2 regions of the Paenibacillus sp. FSL W8-0426 genome follow, and region 2 is predicted to be linked to the other one. Evidence: predicted binding sites of a transcription regulator. Region 2 holds the regulator's gene; the other holds the start of a gene.
What was found. Region 2 encodes NrdR, which represses ribonucleotide reductase genes. Its sites were predicted from a motif close to AACACNATATATNGTGTT; they were not measured.
Positions count from the first base shown of each region.

Region 1 (9,987 bases), 2.5 Mb from region 2:
AAATCGTCCATCTGCTCCGGCGTCAACAGCTGCACCATGAGCCTCCACTGAGGGAAGTCGCCATTTTTGATGTGATCGTACAGGTCGCGGGTCGCATGGTTGAAATCCTGCCCCTGCACTTGCGCGGCCTCTTCACGGGAGAACGTGCGAACGCCTTGCAACGACTCCCATTTGTATTTGACATAATGAACCTTGCCCTCTGCGTTGATCCATTTGAAGGCATGCACGCTGAATCCGTCCATTTGCCGGTAGTTGGCCGGCGTGCCGAGATCGGAGAATAACCAGGTAAGCATATGCGTGGATTCGGGCGATAGCGTCATGAAGTCCCAATACCGGGACGGGTCCTGGATGTTCGTATCCGGGGCCGGCTTAAGCGAATGGACCATATCGGGGAACTTTATCGCATCCCGGATGAAGAACACCGGCAAGTGATTGCCCACGATGTCGTAGTTCCCTTCCTTCGTATACAACTTTACGGCAAAACCGCGCGGGTCACGCGCCGTCTCCGGCGAACCCGTGCCATGGATGACCGTGGAGAAACGAACCAGCACCGGTGTCTCGGTACCCGGCTCCTGCAGGAAATCCGCCTTCGTGAATTCCTTCATGCTCTCTTCCAGCCTGAATACGCCATGGGCTCCTGCACCTCTGGCATGCACGACGCGTTCCGGAATCCGCTCCCGGTCAAAGTGAGCAATTTTCTCGATCAGGTGGTAATCCTCCAATAATGTGGGGCCCCTTCTCCCTGCGGTGCGCGAGTTTTGGTTGTCTCCTACCGGTGCGCCTTGGTTGGTGGTCAAACGTTCTGTCATATCATGCTCCTCCTTATTCAGTCATTATCATGTGGGGTATGCCACGCCATGGGTGTATATCAAATTCATATGCAAATGGGTCGCATTTGAATGTACATTTAGACTAGATCTAACTGTTAAATCGATTCTAACATGTACCCTATCGGCTTGCATGAGATTCGCATGAGTTTACGATGAGATTTGGGCGTTCTTCATGAATGAAACATGAGCATGGATATGGGCAAAAAAAAGAGCGGACTAATCCGCCAGGCGGTAGCCCACTCCTCTTACCGTTACGATATATTGCGGGGAAGCCGCGTTATCCCCCAGCTTTTTGCGCAAGCTTTTGATATGCACATCCACCACGTTGCTTCCTCCGGTAAAGTCCGTTTCCCAAATGTCGCTGAGCATTTCCTCGCGAGAGATGACCGCGCCTTTGGCATCGATGAGCTTCACCAGCAAATCGTACTCCGTTTTCGTCAAATGAATGCGGGTGTTATCCCGCTGCACGCTCATCTTCTCTCGATCCAGCCATAAATCCTTGAAGCCGATGCGATGATCCTCCTCCGGCAAAAACGCGCGTTTGGGCAATACCGGACTATTGCCGATCATGCGCTGTACGCGGTAAAGCGCCTCCTGCGGACGGGCCGGCCAGACCAGCAATTCCTCCTGCAGCATTGGCCCGCTGGCGTTGCCGATCATATTTTCCCCAACCAGGTACAAACAAGGCGTAACATGTTCCGCCTCGCGGTTCAAGCGGCTGCTGATGCCGGCAAAAGCATCGATGGTTCCAGCCACGGACAGATCGTAGATCAACAGGTCAAATACAAGACGTTCGTGCAGATCCGGTTCCCACCGGTGAAATACCAGCACATCAAAGCAGCTGTCGGTCAGTGCTTTGACGAGTTCATGCACCTGGCCCGGCATCGGGCTAATCAGAATGACGCGCCGCGTAACGGGGCATGCCTCTACCATAGGCACTTGTTCGGACAAAGCCGGCTTGACCCGCAGCGGCAAACGGCGACCGGACAGCTTTATTTTCACTTGCCCCGTTTGTTCCTGCATTCTTCGCAGACACCTCCAAAGACCACGTGAGCATGGTCGATTGCATACCCGGTTTCGTCGGCCACCTGCTTCAACCATTCGGGTGGAACCACGGTCATGACTTCATCCACTTTGCCGCACATTTCGCACATAATATGTTGGTGGTCATCCATCCGGGCATCGTAGCGGCTTGCCGCTTCTCCCAGCTTCAGCTCGCGAATCAGTTCCTTCTCGGTCAAATACCGCAGCGAGTTATACACCGTGCCGTAAGCAAGGTTATATCCCTGCTCCACCAATCGGTTCATGACGTCCGCCGCAGTCGGATGATCTTCCGAGTGGCGAACCACATCGTAAACAGCCTGTCGTTGTATCGTCAAATTTAACGTTCTCACAGCCATTCTCCTTTACTCTATCCATTCAAACCGCCCAAAGTTCACATAACTTCAAGCGGCCATTATATTGTTTTGAATCATCATAATCAATTTCAATTTAGATTAAGTATAAATCTTTATATACAAAAAAGTCAACAAAGCCTACGTTTTCGGTAATCCCTGCCCTTTTTCAACGTTTTTCACCACCATCCGCCTCTATATCGCGGGATAATATGGTTCGCCACCAGCCCTTTTTTCATATAGAATAAAAGAATGTGCGCTGAGAGGAGGAGAGTTTGTTGATAAGCACTTTTTTCGTAAATGTCTGTGTCATGATCACCTTTATGTACATATCGGGAATCCTTGCTAAATTTTATGGTATTCGCATTTCCGAGCCTTCGATCCGTACCCAGCTCATCGGAGGCCTATTGTTCGGAATCTATGGCACGGTGCTTATGAACTACTCTTTCCCTTTGAACGAAACGACCATCGTTGATCTGCGCCATCTTGCCGTCGTTACCGCTGCCGTATATGTCGGCGGCATGGCTTCAGTTGTGTCCGGGCTTGTCATTGCCTTGCTGCGCATCGTCTTGTTTGGCGTGTCCTCTTCTGCCATCGACTCGGCTTTTGTCTTGACGATCATCGGACTGACGGGCGTATATTTCCATTATGCCTCCTGGGCCAGATTAACCAAAATCATAACCATGAACCTGCTGGGCATGTCGCTCATCTTTATTATCCTGATCATGAACACGTCAAGCATGAATTCGTTGATGAAAGTGTATCCGCTGCAGATGGCCATCTCCTTTATCGGGGGATTGTTCATTTATGTCATCGCGGAATTTATCAATAAATCGAATGAACTGCTGTTCCAATTGGAACGGCGGGCCTCCACGGACCATCTGACCAACCTGGGCAACCGCAGGCAGTTCGAAAAATCGCTGGAACTCCAGCTTCAGCAAGCCAGGCAGCATAACCAATATCTCTCGCTTCTCGCCATCGACATCGACCGTTTCAAAAAAATAAACGACAGCTACGGCCATAGTTCAGGGGACGCCGTATTGAAGCAAATCGGGCAATTGCTCCTGAACCAGGCGAGGCCGACCGACCTCGTTTCACGAAACGGCGGCGAGGAATTCGCCGTATTGTTGATAGACTGCAATGCACATCAGGCCATGGCCATTGCAGAGCGCATCAGGCATGCCGTCGAAAAATACGTATTCGCCCTGCCTGACGGCAGCACCGTTCGCCTCACCGTGTCCATAGGCGTTGCCGTCTTTCCGGATCATTGCGACGAATACGATGACAACGACCTCTTCGAACACGCGGACCGTGCATTGTATGAGGCCAAAAATACCGGCCGGAACAGAGTATGCTCCATTCCGAAGCCGATCGAACTGCAAACCGGCGAGTGCTGACCCGCCCGAAACAAATATGAAGGGATACCCCGAGACTGGCGCTCGGGGTATCCCTTTTTCGATCGTTTAGAGGCCGATCACGCCTTTATGCGCAAATCAGGCCAAAATGCGTTCAATTTCGCCGATGATTTCCGCGTCCAGTTTGATGCCTGAAGCTGCCGCGTTTTCTTTGACCTGTTCAGGACGGCTTGCTCCCACGAGCGCGCTGGACACGTTACTTTGGCGCAAAATCCAGGCCAAGGCCAGCTGCCCCACTTTGATCTCCAGTTTGTTCGCAAGCTCGATGAGCCGATTCACTTTGGCGATCTTGTCGGCATTGATTTTGCCTTCGTCCCAACCCAGCTTCGCAGCCCGGCTGTTCTCCGGAATGTCGGATACGGATGTGTATTTGCCCGTCAGCAAGCCTTGAGCCAACGGCGAATATACTACTTGTCCGATGCCTTTGCGCTCGCCGAGCGGAATGATCTCTTTCTCAATGTAACGATCAAACATGTTGTATACAGGTTGGTTCACAACGATATGATCCAGCAGCAAACGATCTGCCGTGCCCAGCGCGGCCTCCATCTGCGCTGCCGTCCACTGGCTGACGCCCACGTACAGCACTTTGCCATGACGCACGAGATCATCGAGTGCACGCAGCGTTTCTTCGATCGGCGTCTCCTCGTGATAGCGGTGGCAATAATATATATCTACATATTCAGTTCCTAACCGTTTCAGGCTGGCCTCGCACTGCTCCATGATGTGCTTCCGGGACAAGCCCTGGTCATTGGGGCCGTCGCCCATTTTGCCGAACACCTTGGTGGCCAGAACGTATGAATCGCGTGGACGTGCTTTTAGCGTCTGTCCAAGCAGCTCCTCTGCCGCTCCGCGCTCATACACATTCGCTGTATCGAAAAAGTTAATGCCCTCATCGAATGCGGTTTCAATGGAGCGAACCGCGTTCTCGCGTTCCACATACCCGCCATATGTCAGCCAGCTGCCAAGGCTGATCTCGCTTACTTTAAGTCCGCTTTTGCCCAGTCTGCGATATTCCATTGATTCTACATCCTCCTCATGCAATAGGTTATGGATAAAGTTCCCTTTCCATTTTACCGCACATTGCGCAAATAAACAGTCCAAAGTTGTCCATGAACCCAATAGGGTCATGTTCATAGGCGGCATCCATCTTCAAATTCGAAATTTTTTTATCCGTGCAGCGATGGGGAATACGGCTCCCGAGGGCGAGACAGTGTGATTATCCTCACACCCAAAAAGCCTATATATAGTTTATAAATAGGTAATGTTCATCTATATCTAGTATTCAACGACATAACTTTATAGATCAATGGATTATGGGAGGAATTTTGATATGAGTACGCTTGAACGCGTTGCCCCGCCGTCCCCGGACCTGCTGTCCGATCTCGGGCGGCGAATCATCGGTGCGGAGGATGCGGATACACTTCGGGAAAATGCCAACCTCAATGGCGATTCCTTCAGCGGAAAAATGAGCAGGCTCGGTTCGGAAACGGCGAAATGGCATGCCATGCGCCACGTACTGCCCCGGGAGCTGTCCGAAGCGGTGGAGAACGGCGATCTGTACGTGCACGATCTGGACCAATACGCGCTTGGAACGACGAACTGCATATTCATTCCGTTTGACCGGCTGCTCGCTTCCGGTTTCAACACGGGCAACGGCTCGGTGCGTACTCCGCAAACGATCATGTCGGCCATGGCGCTGGTTGCGATCATTTTCCAGTCCCAGCAAAACAGCCAATACGGCGGCGTCTCGGCCAACAAAATCGACTGGGACCTGGCGCCTTACGTACAGCGCTCCTTCCGCAAGCATTACCGCAAAGGACAGCGGCTGTTCGGGGAACAGGCCGCGATCGGGGACGAGCAGCTGCATCTGGATAGCGAGCAGGCACAGCGCGCCTGCCCGAAAGCCTATGCGTTCGCCTGCGAAGAAACAGAGCAGGAGACGGGACAGGCCGCCGAGTCGCTGATCCACAATCTGAACACGATGAGCAGCCGGGCCGGCGGGCAGATTCCGTTCACGTCGCTCAACTACGGGCTGTGCACGTCCGCCGAGGGCCGCCTCGTTTCCCGGTCGCTGCTGGAAGCGACCATCCGCGGGCTGGGGAACGGCGAGACGCCTGTGTTCCCGCAGCATATTTTCCAGTGCAAGCAAGGCATCAACCAGGCCGAAGGAGAGCCGAATTACGATCTGTTCCGGCTCGCGATCACCTGCTCGTCACGGCGGATGTATCCCAATTTCGTCAATGTCGATGCCTCCTTCAACTTGCCGTATTACCGGCCGGAGGACCCCGATACGATCATTGCAACCATGGGCTGCCGGACGCGCACGCTGGCCGATCGTTTCGGGCGCAACCGCCAGAGCGGCAAAGGCAACCTGTCCTTTAATACGATCAATCTCGTTAAATTGGGCATTCGCTTTGGCATTTGCCAGGGCACTCGGGCCGTCGCCGACCGCAGCGGATTCTATGAGGCGCTCGACTCCGTTATGCGCAATGCGGTTCGCGGGCTGCTGCACCGTTACCGCATTCAGACCGGCCAGCCCGCCAAAGCGTCGGACTTCATGATGCGGGAAGGCGTATGGGAAGGCGGCGAACGCCTTGCGCCGGATGAACCGGTGGCCGACCTGCTGAAGCACGGTACGTTGTCCGTCGGTTTCATCGGGCTTGCGGAATGCATGACGGCGATGTATGGCCGCCATCATGGACAGGACCCGAGCATCCACCAGGAAGCGCTGAACGTCATCCGCACGATGCGGGAGTTCTGTGATCGCATGAGCGACGCCCATAACCTGAATATTACGTTGTTCGCAACACCTGCGGAGGGCCTTTCCGGCAAATTCACCAAAATCGACCGGGCCAACTATGGCCTGATCGAAGGCATCAACGATCGCGAATACTACACCAACTCGTTCCACGTTCCGGTCTACCACGCGTTGCCGGCCTATCGCAAAATCGAACTGGAGGCCCCGTTCCATGCGTTATGCAATGCCGGAGCGATCTCCTATATCGAGTTGGACGGCAATGTACGTGCCAACACGACCGCGTTTCAACGCATCGTGCAATTTGCCCTTGCCCAGGATATCGGCTACTTCTCCATCAACCACCCGATCGACCACTGCACAGGATGCGGTTATGAGGGGGTCATCGGCGCAGTTTGCCCAGGCTGCCAGGCCCATGAGGATCAGGTACATATCCAGCGCTTGCGCCGGGTGACCGGTTACCTGACCGGGGACTATAAAGTGCGCTTCAATGCCGCGAAGCAGGCCGAGGTCCGGGATCGGGTGAAGCATAAATGAACCTGTTCGGCTATATCCCCGAATCGGTCAATGAGGGACCGGGTCTAAGGGCTGTACTGTTCATCAGCGGATGCCGCCATGCCTGCCCGGGCTGCTTCAGCCCGGACTCGTGGAGCTTTCGGGCAGGAGAGCCTTTTACGGCAGAGCGGCAGCGGCAGATTTTGCAGGAAATCGCGGACCATCCGCTGCTGGAAGGAGTTACGTTATGCGGCGGCGATCCTTTTTTCTCCGCAGCGGAATGCAGCGCATGGGTACGTGAGCTTCGTACTGTCAGGCCGGACCTTAGCGTGTGGGCGTATACCGGATTCGTCTACGATGAACTGATCGCCGACCCGGCAAGAGCCGAGCTTGCCCGGCTGTGCGATGCGATCATCGACGGCCCTTATCTGGCCGCAGAACGGGACATTTCGCTGCCTTACCGCGGCAGCCGAAATCAACGGATCATTGACGTAAAAGCCACCTTGGCCAGCAATCACATCGTTATAATGCAGACGGATGCATTGTAACGGTGTTTTTTTGTTTAATTATTGCATTGGCATAGCACCATTGATCCGCCCTGAACGAAACCAACCCCGACAGCTGAAACATTTTGGGCAAAAGACTGGTTACGCCGGAGGAACGGTAAGGACGGCAAAAAGGCAGAGCCCCTGACTGCAGGAGCTGCTGCCTTTTTGCCTCGGCATATGACGCCTTGATGATGAATAACTAAAAATTCGGTTATCGGATTTCGAAATAACTGATCCGCACACCGGCGGACAGCACAATGTATACATCGCGTTGGCCGGAAGCTCCTTGAAGCTCTGCCTTCAAGGTAGACCATTGCTGCGCTCCGCCCTTGGAAGCCTCCGCGCGTCCGGCAAGCGGGCCGTCCGGAGCATCCAGACGAACTTCGATTGCCGCATGGTCCAGCTCTGCCGATACGCGTGCTTCGAATGCGGCCGCACCGCTGCCCAGATCGGCATCTTTGAAGGCAATCCATCCCTGCTCGCCCGTAACACGTACGGCAGTGCCGCCTTCCTTGCTTTCATCGAGATCCACGCCGGCATATGCATCGTAATTTTCCGCACGGGTTGCTGCAGCCAGGTTGCGCGGAGGAATCGTTTCTCCATCCACGCTCAGATCGGCAACCAGCTGAATATCGGATGAGGATTTACCTACCATAATGGAGTAAGTCCCCGCCTCTACTACATAACGGTCCCGGGTTACATCCCAAATGGCAAGTTCCTGAACAGGCAGCGTGAAGCTGACTTTCACGGTAGCTCCAGCTTCGATATGAAGACGACGGAAGCCTTTGAGCGTTTTGAGCGGGCGTTTCACGCGCGATTGGCCGGCACGAACATACAGCTGCACCACTTCGTCGCTCGCCACGGACCCGGTATTCGTCACGTCCACCGTAACGGTTACGTTCTCTTCCGTTCCCGCACTTGCCGGGCTCAGCGCCAGGTTACTGTATTTAAACGGAGCATACGTCAAACCATGACCGAACGGATACAACACGTCTCCCTCGAAATACTGGTACGTTCTTCCGGATTGGATGATATCGTAATCTTTGATGTCGGTCAGTTGGTCGGCGGATTTCACCCACGTCATGTTCAGGCGGCCTGCCGGCGCATAGTCGCCATACAGCACGTCAGCGACGGCGTTGCCCAACTCCTGTCCGGCATGGGATGTGTACAGCACCGCTGGAATGTTCTCCTGTACCCAGTTCGAAGTGAACGGATAACTGCCCACAATGACCACGATGGTGTTTGGATTTGCCGCATGTACAGCCTCGACAAGGCGCTGCTGGGATTCTGCAAGATCGAGACCGGGACGATCAATCTCTTCCTTGCCGTTCACGAGCGGATTGTTGCCCACGAACACGATAGCCGTTTCGGCTTCTTTCGCGGCGGCGACCGCTTCCTCCAAACCGTTCACGACGATCTCTTTCTTAAACGTTTGTTCCGCACCAAACGTCTTGATTTCTTCCGACACGGCGAAGGCATCCTGGCCGCCGTTCGGCGCAGTGACCGTTTTGCCGTTCCATGTCGTGAGGCCAACGCTGCCATCCTCTTGAGGCAACAGATGGAATACCTCTTTGACGAACCAGCCGTAAACTTCGTCCGCAGAAGCGGTTACTGTCTCTTCGTCCGTGGTGAGGTATTTGCCGTTGCTCTCCGCCTGCAGCGTATAGCTGCCAAAGCCCCAATCGGTAAGCTTGAACGTTTCCGCTTGGCCGGAAGCGATGACAGGCGTTTTTTCCCCGTCTGCCAATCCTACGGCCTTGCCGTTTGCAGTCGATGTCAGCGTGATCCGGTCGTCCCCGTCTTTGTACGTAACGTTGTCGATGCCGATTTTGCCCTGGATGGCTTCAAGCGGGGATACGCTGTAAGGCATCGTTCCTGCATACCAGTCGCGGTAAACCGTTCCGCCAAGCTGTCCGATGACGGCAACCTTGCCGGACTTGGTTTTGTCCAGCGGCAGCGTGCCGTTATCGTTTTTGAGCAATACCACTTGTTCTCTTGCCGCTCTGAGCGTCAATGCTTTGGCTTGCTCGGTCATCATGGCTTCTTCGCCGATGGAAGCGTACGGATTGCCTTCGGCCGGATCGAACTCGCCCAGGCGGAAACGAACGCGGAACGTGTTGAACAACGCACGGTCGATATCTTCCATAGTCAGCAAACCTTGCTCAAGCCCTTCGCGCAGCGCTTGTTTGGACAAATCCGCATCATCGGTAATGCTGTCGATGCCTGCCTTTACGGACTCCACCGTACCCGGTGTGTGGGAATCATAGTATTTATGATCGTTCTTGATGCCCATAACGTCCCCTGCATCACTGACGATAAAACCGTCCATGCCCCATTCGCCTTTGACGATCTCGTTCACGAACGGATGGAGCAGCGCCGGCGTGCCGTTAATGGAGTTGTACGCCGTCATCATCGACTGTGCGCCGCCCTCCTTGAACGGTTTCTCAAATGCTTTCAAGTAATATTCGCGCATATTGCGCGGATCAATGCTGGAGGAACCGCTGCCGCGATCCACCTCATTGTTGTTGGCCAAAAAATGCTTCAGCGTGG
Region 1 is NZ_CP150203.1:6,456,752-6,466,738, forward strand. It holds gene MKY59_RS29185 (catalase) at 1-809, opposite strand, end outside; gene MKY59_RS29190 (winged helix-turn-helix domain-containing protein) at 1,047-1,853, opposite strand; gene MKY59_RS29195 (transcriptional repressor) at 1,829-2,224, opposite strand; gene MKY59_RS29200 (diguanylate cyclase) at 2,503-3,621, shown strand; gene MKY59_RS29205 (aldo/keto reductase family protein) at 3,718-4,656, opposite strand; gene MKY59_RS29210 (anaerobic ribonucleoside triphosphate reductase) at 4,970-6,931, shown strand; gene nrdG (anaerobic ribonucleoside-triphosphate reductase activating protein) at 6,928-7,437, shown strand; gene MKY59_RS29220 (glycoside hydrolase family 3 C-terminal domain-containing protein) at 7,649-9,987, opposite strand, start outside.
Region 1: the regulator NrdR is predicted to act here: its motif matches at 4,873-4,890, upstream of MKY59_RS29210 (anaerobic ribonucleoside triphosphate reductase).

Region 2 (9,987 bases):
CAGGTGGACCAGCTTTACAGCAGCATGATTCGCGATCTGTACGAATTCACGACAGATCATCCGAACCATGGTTCGCAGGCTATGCTGCTCATGATGGTTGGACGTTACATCGAACGGATTGGCGATCACGCAACCAACATTGGCGAGAGCACGGTATATCTGGTCACGGGCAAACGCCCGGATTTGAATCAATAAGTCGATGAACGAATTGGAATTGGGGAATCGTTTCATCGCATCGCAATTGTATCGGTAATAAGTGATCTTCGCGAAACAAAGAGGGACTTTCTTCCGGTGGCCTGCACGACAGGCGACAGGGAGAGGGTTCTTTTTTTGCAAATATGGAATGTGGCGCGAAAAAGATGCGGAATCTTTTTTGTTGTGGAAGTGGTGTATGTTATCATGGAGAAAGATGAAAATTGCTGGGTTTGACCCTGATACGCGAGGTGCTGGAATGGACAAGTTGATTCTTATAGATGGAAATAGCATTATATATCGGGCGTTTTTCGCGATGCCGCCGCTGACCAATTCCAAGGGCTTGCATACCAATGCGGTATACGGTTTCACCACGATGCTGCTGCGGTTGCTGGAAGAGCATAAACCGACCCACATGATGGTGGCATTCGATGCGGGCAAGATTACGTTCCGCCATGAGGGATATCAGGAATACAAAGGCGGACGCGAAAAAACGCCGCCGGAGCTGTCGGAGCAATTTCCGGCCCTGAAGGAGCTGCTGCAAGGATTGGGCATCCCTCAATTTGAGATTGAGGGTTATGAGGCCGACGACATCATCGGCACGTTAACCAAACGCGCGGACGACGCGGGCAAACAAGTGCTCGTCGTTACCGGAGACAAAGACATGCTGCAGCTCGCTTCCGAGAACGTAAACATCGCGCTTACGCGCAAAGGCGTCACCGAGATCGAATTGTACGACCCTGCCCAGATTCGGGAGCGCTACGGATTGACGCCGCTGCAAATCATCGATCTCAAAGGGCTGATGGGCGATGCTTCCGATAACATTCCGGGCATTCCGGGCGTAGGGGAGAAGACGGCGCTGAAGCTGCTTCACCAGTTCGGTTCGGTCGAGGAAGTGCTGGCCGGAACGGGCGAACTCAAAGGGAAAATGAAAGAAAAGATCGAGGCTCATGCGGAGGATGCGCGGATGAGCAAACGGCTCGCGACCATTTACCGCGAGGTTCCGCTCGAGAAGACGTGGGAAGAGATGCAATTTGACGGCCTGAAGGAAGAGCAGGCCGGTCCGGCTCTCGCGAAGCTTGAATTCAAATCGCTGCTGGAGCGCTTGTCCTTTAGCGGAACGGCAGGCTCGGCGCAGGAGCAGGTTCCTGCCGTAGAAATTGAAGCCATCATTGCAACCGAAGATACGATAGGCCAGCGTTTTGCGGAGATGGAGACGATCGACATTTTGCATGTCGAAACGCATGGCGACAATCCCCATGTGGCCGAATTGATCGGCATGGCCGTCGGTTCGGGTTCGGCGTATGTCTTTTTGTCCCCGGAGCTGCTTCGCTCTCAGGCAGCTGCTCCGGTGAGGGAATGGCTGGCCAGCCCCGATCAGCCGAAGCGTGGATACGATCTTCACAAGGTGGATCTGGCATTGCACGCCCATGGCGTGGAATTTGCCGGAGCGGCTTTTGACGTGCAGCTCGCCGCTTATTTGCTGGATCCGACGGAAGCCAATCAGACGCTGAGCGGCTTGACGGCGAAATATGGTCTCCCTTCCCTGGCTGAGGATGAGGCCGTTATGGGCAAGGGTGCCAAGTATAAGGTACCGGAGACGGAGATTCTGGCCGACTTTGTATGTCGTAAAGCCGCGGCAGCGGCAGCCATCGTTCCGCTTCAGGAGCAGGCGCTGGAAAAGGATGAAATGAACGCCCTGTTCCATGAGATGGAGATGCCGTTGTCGCGCATATTGGCCGACATGGAAAAGCAAGGCATCAAGGCTAACGTTGCCGATTTGCAGGCTTTGGGCCGCGAGTTCGAGGAGCAGATCGCCAAGCTGATGGCTGACATTTACCGATTGGCCGGTACTGAATTCAACCTGAATTCGCCGAAACAGCTGGGTGAAATTTTGTTCGATAAATTGGGCTTGCCTGTCGTGAAAAAAACGAAGACCGGTTATTCCACCGATGCCGAGGTGCTCGAAAAGCTGGCGCCGTACAACGATGTGGTGCAATTGATTTTGCAATACCGCCAATTGGCCAAGCTGCAGTCCACGTACGTGGAAGGCTTGCTCAAGGAAATTTCGGAGAAGGACGGCAAGGTGCACACGTATTACCGGCAAACGATTGCGGCAACCGGGCGCCTCAGCAGCCAGTTCCCGAATTTGCAGAACATTCCGATCCGCATGGAGGAAGGCCGGAAAATCCGCAAGGTGTTTGTGCCGTCCGAGCCTGGATGGTCCATTCTGGCGGCGGATTACTCACAAATCGAGCTGCGGGTGCTGGCTCACATTTCGGACGACGAGCGCCTGAAGGAAGCATTCCTGCACGATATGGACATCCATACCAAGACGGCATCGGACGTTTTCGGCGTCAAACCGGAGGACGTGGACAGCAATATGCGCCGCTCTGCCAAAGCGGTCAACTTCGGTATCGTTTATGGGATCAGCGATTACGGACTCTCTCAAAACCTGAACATTACCCGCAAGGAAGCAGCGCAGTTCATCGACCAATATTTTGACGTGTTCCAGGGGGTGCGCCGTTATATGGACGATATCGTGAAGGAAGCGCGCCAGAACGGTTATGTCAAAACGCTCCTGGAACGCCGGCGTTATTTGCCGGAGATCAATGCGAGCAATTTCAACCTGCGTTCCTTTGCCGAACGCACGGCGATGAATACGCCGATCCAGGGTACGGCTGCGGACATCATCAAGCTGGCCATGGTTCAGATGGACGAAGCGCTTCGTACGCGTGATTTGAAGAGCCGTATGCTGCTTCAAGTACATGACGAGCTTGTGTTCGAAGTGCCGGCGGACGAACTGGAACAAATGAAGGAACTGGTGCCTGCGGTGATGGAACAAGCGCTGAAGCTGTCCGTGCCGCTTAAGGCGGAAGTCAGCTATGGAGACAACTGGTACGAGGCGAAATAGATTGGGTTTGCTTTGATTTCCGATATATGGAATTCCTTTTGCACAAGGTTTCGGCACAAGAAGGGTCCCGTTTCGCCTTTTCTTCCGTTATAATAGAGACGAGGTGAATAACACTATGCCGGAATTGCCGGAAGTCGAAACTGTCAAAAGAACGTTGAATCAATTGATCGTCGGCAAAACGATCGATCATGTTACCGTGAATCTGCCGCGAATCATTCAGCGGCCTGATGATATACATGCATTTGCTTTGGAACTTGCGGGGCATACCGTGGTCGGCGTGGAGCGCAGGGGCAAGTTTTTGCGGATTTTGCTGGACGGGCTTGTGCTGGTGTCCCATTTGCGCATGGAAGGGCGGTACGGCCTGTACAAGCAGCATGAAGAGGTGGAAAAACACACACACGTGATTTTCCATTTCACCGACGGCACGGAATTGCGCTACAAGGACGTGCGCCAGTTCGGTACGATGCACCTGTTTAAAGCAGGCGAAGAGCTTGTATCGAAACCGCTGCTGAAGCTGGGGCTCGAACCGCTCGATCCGGCGTTTACGTTGGATGCGTTCCGGGAAGCCGTTGGCAAACGGACAACGAAGATCAAGGCCGTTCTGCTAAATCAGGCATATGTCGTGGGCATCGGGAATATTTATGTGGACGAGGCCTTGTTCCGGGCGGGCATCCATCCCGAAACGATTGCCAGGACATTGAGCGAAGCCCAGCTCGCCAGATTGCATGAAGCGATTGTGGTGACGCTGCAGGATGCCGTCGATGCAGGCGGTTCCTCCATCAAATCGTACGTCAACGGACAAGGCGAGATGGGAATGTTTCAGCATCAGTTGAAAATTTACGGTCGCAAGTCCGAGCCGTGTACCGTATGCGGCACCTTGATTGAAAAAAGCGTGGTCGGCGGCAGGGGCACGCATTATTGTCCGACATGCCAGCCGTCAGAATAAGCTGAGCCAAGCGGCAGGATCAATGAAATCATCCCATCGTAGCACCCATGGACTCCTCTCTCCATATACTGATATGGCAGAAATAAGCGGGCGAATACCTACTTCCGGGTAGGTGGATGTGATCCGCACAGGGGAGGAATCCGGGGTGCTGCCTCATTTTATTTCGTTGTTCGTGCTGGCCTTCGCGGTGAGTCTGGATGGTTTTGGAGTCGGAATTACATATGGATTGCGCAGGACCAAGATCCCGCTCTTATCCATTGCCGTCATTTCGTTGTGTTCGGGATTGGTCATTGCCGTATCGATGCAGGTCGGCGTGCTATTATCCCGTTTTGTGTCTCCGGACGTGGCTTCCGTTGTCGGCGCGGTCATTCTGATCGGCATTGGCGGCTGGTCGCTCCTTCAGCTTGTACGAAAGAAGAGCAAAGATTCGGCCGAAGCCAACACTTCCATTGAACAGGAAGGGATGAGGGCGTCTTCGGGATATGGAACGGAGATCTATGGTGGAGAAGAACAGGTGACCAGAAGGCAAAGTCAGGTCATGGCACTGGAACTGGAGCAATCGGCTTCAGGCGGATCATTGGAACGTATGGTGTTTACGTTGGAACTGCGCAAGCTGGGCGTGGTGATCCAGATTTTGCGCAGTCCTTCCAAGGCGGATATCGACAATTCGGGCAGCATATCTGCCCAAGAAGCGATGTGGCTCGGCATAGCGTTGTCACTGGATGCTTTTGGTGCCGGACTCGGGGCAGCCTTGCTGGGGTTTCCGACGTTCTGGACCGCATTGGTGATTGCGCTGTTCAGCGGGGCGTTTCTCTCGCTCGGGATGAAGGTAGGATTGCGCTTTGCCGACCTGCGCTGGATGCAACGTTTGTCGGTGCTGCCTGCCATTTTGTTGGTGGCTATGGGAATAATGAAGCTGTTGTGAGGTGAAACGATGAATATGGGCTTAACCGGCGGGATCGCAACCGGAAAAAGCAGTGTTTCCGCCTTTCTTGCAAGCAAGGGGGCGTTGATCATTGACGCAGACGTGATTGCCCGGGAAGTTATGCTGCCCGGGCATCCGGTTTTGGCTGCCACCGTGCAGCGGTTTGGACAAGCCATATTGCATGAAGACGGTACGTTGGATCGCAAAAAACTGGGCAGCATCGTCTTCGGGAACCCCGAAGAGCGAAAAGCGCTGGAAGCGATCACGCACCCGGCAATCCGTCAGGAGATGCGGGAGCGTGCCGTCGCATATCGGACAGAATATCCGGACAAGCTTGTGGTATCGGATATTCCTTTATTGTACGAATCGGGATTGGAGAATGGGTTTGACGAAGTTATGGTTGTATATGTCCCCCGTTCCGTGCAAAAGGAAAGACTGATGATTCGGGATGGATTGACGTCAGAGCAGGCTGATGCACGCCTTGGGGCGCAAATGGATATCGAACTGAAAAAGCGGCGCGCAGATATCGTCATTGACAATAGCGGTTCATGGACGGAGACGGAAAAGCAGTTGGCAGCGTTTTGGCATCGTAAGGGTCTGTCATGAAGCTGCTGCGCAAAAAGAGAGTGCTGCTGCTGCTGTTTGTGTCATTTGTGCTCGTGTTGTTCCTGAATACGAACTGGATGGCATGGTTTTATCCGATCCAATACAAAAACGAAATTCGGGCGCAATCGCAGAGTTATGAAGTGGACCCGTTTCTGATCGCTTCGATTATCCGGGTGGAAACGAATTTCAAAACAAGCAAGGAATCCAGAAAAGGCGCCATCGGTTTGATGCAGCTCATGCCCGATACGGCGAACTGGATCATGGAACAGGCCAAAATTCCGCATACCTCGCTGGACGAGCTGAAGCATGAGCCGGACAGGAACATCCAGCTGGGAACGTGGTACTTGAAAAATTTGTCCGAGCAATTCGATGGCAATCCCATCGCGATGATCGCTGCATATAACGCAGGTCCGGGCAAGGTCAACGAGTGGCTTAAGAACGGCGTATGGGACGGAACGTTGGAGTCGATCAAGGATATTCCTTTTGGAGAAACCCGGCACTATGTACAACGCGTTATTTATTATTATAATCAATATGTAGATATCTATGATACGTTCTAAAAGAGACAGAATCCGGATGAAAAGAGCAAGAAAAACAGAGTGGCCGGCATGCTGCCGACCACTCCGTGCTCCTCTGTATTACGTATTCCCGAACGGATATTAGTATTGACCTGCCAATTGCTGTTCTGCAATTGTTACCAGACGCTTCGTGATGTAACCACCGATCGAACCGTTCTCGTAAGAAGTCATGTTACCTTGGTATCCGTCCTGTGGGATGCTAATTCCGAGTTCTTGAGCAACTTCGTATTTCATTTGCTCGAGAGCTGCGGAAGCTCTAGTTACCACCAGATTATTGGAGTTACCATTGCTTTGGGCCATTGCTGTTCACCTCCTCGCGGTTGGTAAAAGTATTATGTGTCCAAGCTTCGATTTTCATTACGAATGTCTATAGGGAATTTGTTCCAAAAGAAAAACATGGGAAGTGATCTGATTTGAAATGTCCTTATTGCGGCTACTTGGGCACTAAAGTACTGGACTCAAGGCCGGCGAACGAATCCAAGTCGATTCGGCGCCGCCGCGAATGCGAGCAGTGCAGCCGAAGGTTTACTACGTTTGAAATGGTGGAGGAGACTCCGCTCATCGTGATTAAGAAGGACGGAAGCCGGGAGGAATTCAGCCGGGACAAAATTTTGCGCGGTTTGATCCGTGCCTGCGAGAAACGTCCGGTTTCCGTCGAAACGTTGGAAATGATGGTTTCCGAAGTGGAGAAATCGCTGCGCAATACGGCGGACGCCGAAGTGGAAAGCCGCCAGATCGGCGAATTGCTGATGGAACAGCTGTTTCCTGTGGACGAGGTGGCCTACGTTCGATTCGCCTCGGTGTATCGCCAGTTCAAAGACATCAACATGTTCATGAAAGAACTGAAATCGCTGCTGTCCAACGAGGACATGGAAGATTGAAGGCTTAAAGTGAAGGGTTGAGGGAGAAGAGCAGTCCAGAGTTATCGTTACACGTTGTGCATAAAGGTTGTTCTTCTCCGATCACTTTAGGGTTAGGTATGGATTGAAATGAATTAATTTTTAAAAAGATGTTGACAACATGGGCTGAATTTTATATGATATAGAAGTCGCCTGAAGCAAACGATATGGCGATGAGGAATAAATACATATCCTGGGGCCTTAGCTCAGCTGGGAGAGCGCATCGCTGGCAGCGATGAGGTCAGGGGTTCGATCCCCCTAGGCTCCATACATATTGAACTGTTGAAACCCTTTGTATATAAGGGTTTTTCTTTTTTTCTGTGATATTAAAATGAGTCATTCTACATTTTTTCTCAGTTGGGGACAGGTTGTGTTTAACTTGCAATTGTGATTTGCATCACGGTTCAATTTTTCAATTGCGTGTGTATACAATATTTCTCGTAGAATCAACCTTTGATTGAGTAAATGAGTATTTTATGTCTGTAGTACGTTGAATAGTGGTGGGCCAATGTCTGTGATTCGAATTTATAGTAGGTAAATAGGAAGGAAAATTCTTCTCCGGTGCTATTTTGGTTCTATGATAAATCGTTGCCAAGAACCAAGACATGGAAAATAGCCTCGTAAGTAGTTTTGACTACTCATATCAACACCAATATAGTGTTGTTGAACTGGTGAAAAGATGACATTCCAGCTAGTTCCATCTAATGTTTCAGTATGAAGTGTGAATTCTTCAGTTGGACCAGCGCCTGCTTCGCTTGCTGTCAACCACCCATACTTTATTGAAACATAACGTTGCATGCTAGGTGAGTACAAATTGAAGAGTCTGCTGTCATTTCCTCCTAATTGTCGCATTTCAAATTCTGCCAATCCATCGGAGTTGGGTTGAAATGCAATAAGTTTGTTGACATTGTTTGCGCCTGGCTCTGCAATGACGTATTGATTTGTTTCACTGAAAAGTATCGACACTTTCCCGTTAATTGGTAAGTCCATTGGTTCTTGCCGATATCCAAAACGAATCCAGTAACGTTGATGGTAATACATTGTAAAAAACCTCCTGAAGCGTATTTTTTACACACTGTATGTATCAGCGCTTGCCTAGGTTCGGGATACTTAATTGTATAAGTCAGGTTCGCCCTCCTAGGCTCCATACCAAAAGAACCCGCTAAACACAAGGATTTCCGAGTGTTTGGCGGGTTTTTGCTATGTAGAAATTTGTTTGATTTCATGGTCGTGGTCATACACTAACCATTTTTTTATTCTGTTATATTTATTTCTTTGGCAAAAGATGTTGGAGGAATCGTATCCAGATGCTCTTTATCAGCAACAAAATTGATTTTCGCCCCGATCTTCAGGGCATTAAAATCATCTTTTCCCGGTGAGATGTTTTTTAGATCCAGCCATTCTAAGTTATATTTATTCGCCTTTAAAATCTCTTGGACGGTCTGACCCGTAATTTCTTCTAGGTTTGACTGTAACTCGGGATTTTTTGTGTCCAACGCAAGAAGAATTTTCTTTTGTCCCTTTGACTCCTGTTTTGCAAGAACAATAGCCTCAGATGTCTTCAGTGCATCTTGCGGTTCTTTTGATTGGTTAGCATGATCACCTTTGCCACTGCAACCTGTAACCATAAGAACCAAAATGAAAACAGACCATATCGATTTCATTTCCCTTTCTCTCCTTCCCCAAAGGTACTTATTACATAAACTGAAAAACATCCACACGTTAACGGAGAGGCAGAACCAATCTGAAGAAGCGTAGCGTTCGCTTAAAAGCTTTCTGAAAGAAAGCTGCATCGGAAGCATAGTCTGTTCACCGGATTTTTCCCTTCAAAAAGGGGATTCGAAAAATCTGGGAATAACAGCGATTGGAAGATGGTACTGCGCTCGCAGTGGTCTAGTGTGATTGATTATTGCGCTTTATTAGACGGTTAAAGGGATACGAAGGTTGCACTCAAACGAAAAGGAGAGTGGTTAAACCAACAACGTGTAGTAAGGTGCAAGCGACACCCCGGGGCCAGGAAGATACGTTAAGCCATCCCTTCCCAAAGATCGTTTCAGTTATCGCAACAACGGTAACGAGGAACGATCTTTCTTTGTACGGAAAATCCATCTGGTTATAATAGATTAGAAATCGACCATATCACTTTCAAAAAAGGAGAAATAAATGAAAAATTATATCATTTTTGGCGCCAGCAAGGGATTGGGGGATGCATTCGTCAAAGGGCTGCCGGAGCAGGGGGATCAAGTATGGATCGTGTCCCGGAGCAAGCCGGGCAGCTTGGCACTGAACGATGGCGTCAAACGGACATGGATCGAAGCGGATCTGGCGCGGCCGGATGCAGCACGGAAAATAACGGATGCTTTGGCATCTGAACCGATCGATGTTCTGATATATAACGTGGGCATTTGGGAGAAGGCAGGATTCGAGGAGCATTACGACTTCGAGAAGGATGACCCGGCAGACATCGCCAACATCGTTCATGTGAATATCACCTCGACCATCACTGCCATTCAGGCGTTATTGCCGAACGTTCGCATGTCGGGGGCGGGAAAAATTATTCTGATCGGATCTACCGCCGGATTGGAGCATACGAACAATGCACAAGTATCGTTTGTGGCCTCCAAATTCGGACTGCGCGGCATCGCCAATGCTCTAAGAGAACATGTTCGCAAAGATGGCATTGCGGTAACCTGCATCAATCCGGGAGAATTGGCTGCCGCAGTCCCTTATGAGGAAGGGGCGGACAAAGCGATTGCCCTGTATGGGGGAACCCGTATTCCGGTTCAGGACATCGTATCCATCGTTAAATGTATTGTCAGTCTCTCCAGCGCAGCTTGTGTTAAGGAAATCCATGTTCCGGCGATCACGGATTTGAATGCATGACGGACTGAAGTTACGCGATCCGCGCCAAAGACATCAACTTAAAC
Region 2 is NZ_CP150203.1:2,002,961-2,012,947, forward strand. It holds gene phoU (phosphate signaling complex protein PhoU) at 1-195, shown strand, start outside; gene polA (DNA polymerase I) at 452-3,106, shown strand; gene mutM (DNA-formamidopyrimidine glycosylase) at 3,222-4,052, shown strand; gene MKY59_RS09210 (MntP/YtaF family protein) at 4,198-4,977, shown strand; gene coaE (dephospho-CoA kinase) at 4,987-5,583, shown strand; gene MKY59_RS09220 (lytic transglycosylase domain-containing protein) at 5,580-6,143, shown strand; gene MKY59_RS09225 (alpha/beta-type small acid-soluble spore protein) at 6,243-6,461, opposite strand; gene nrdR (transcriptional regulator NrdR) at 6,575-7,042, shown strand; tRNA gene MKY59_RS09235 (tRNA-Ala) at 7,256-7,328, shown strand; gene MKY59_RS09240 (hypothetical protein) at 7,625-8,101, opposite strand; gene MKY59_RS09245 (hypothetical protein) at 8,314-8,724, opposite strand; gene MKY59_RS09250 (SDR family NAD(P)-dependent oxidoreductase) at 9,224-9,943, shown strand.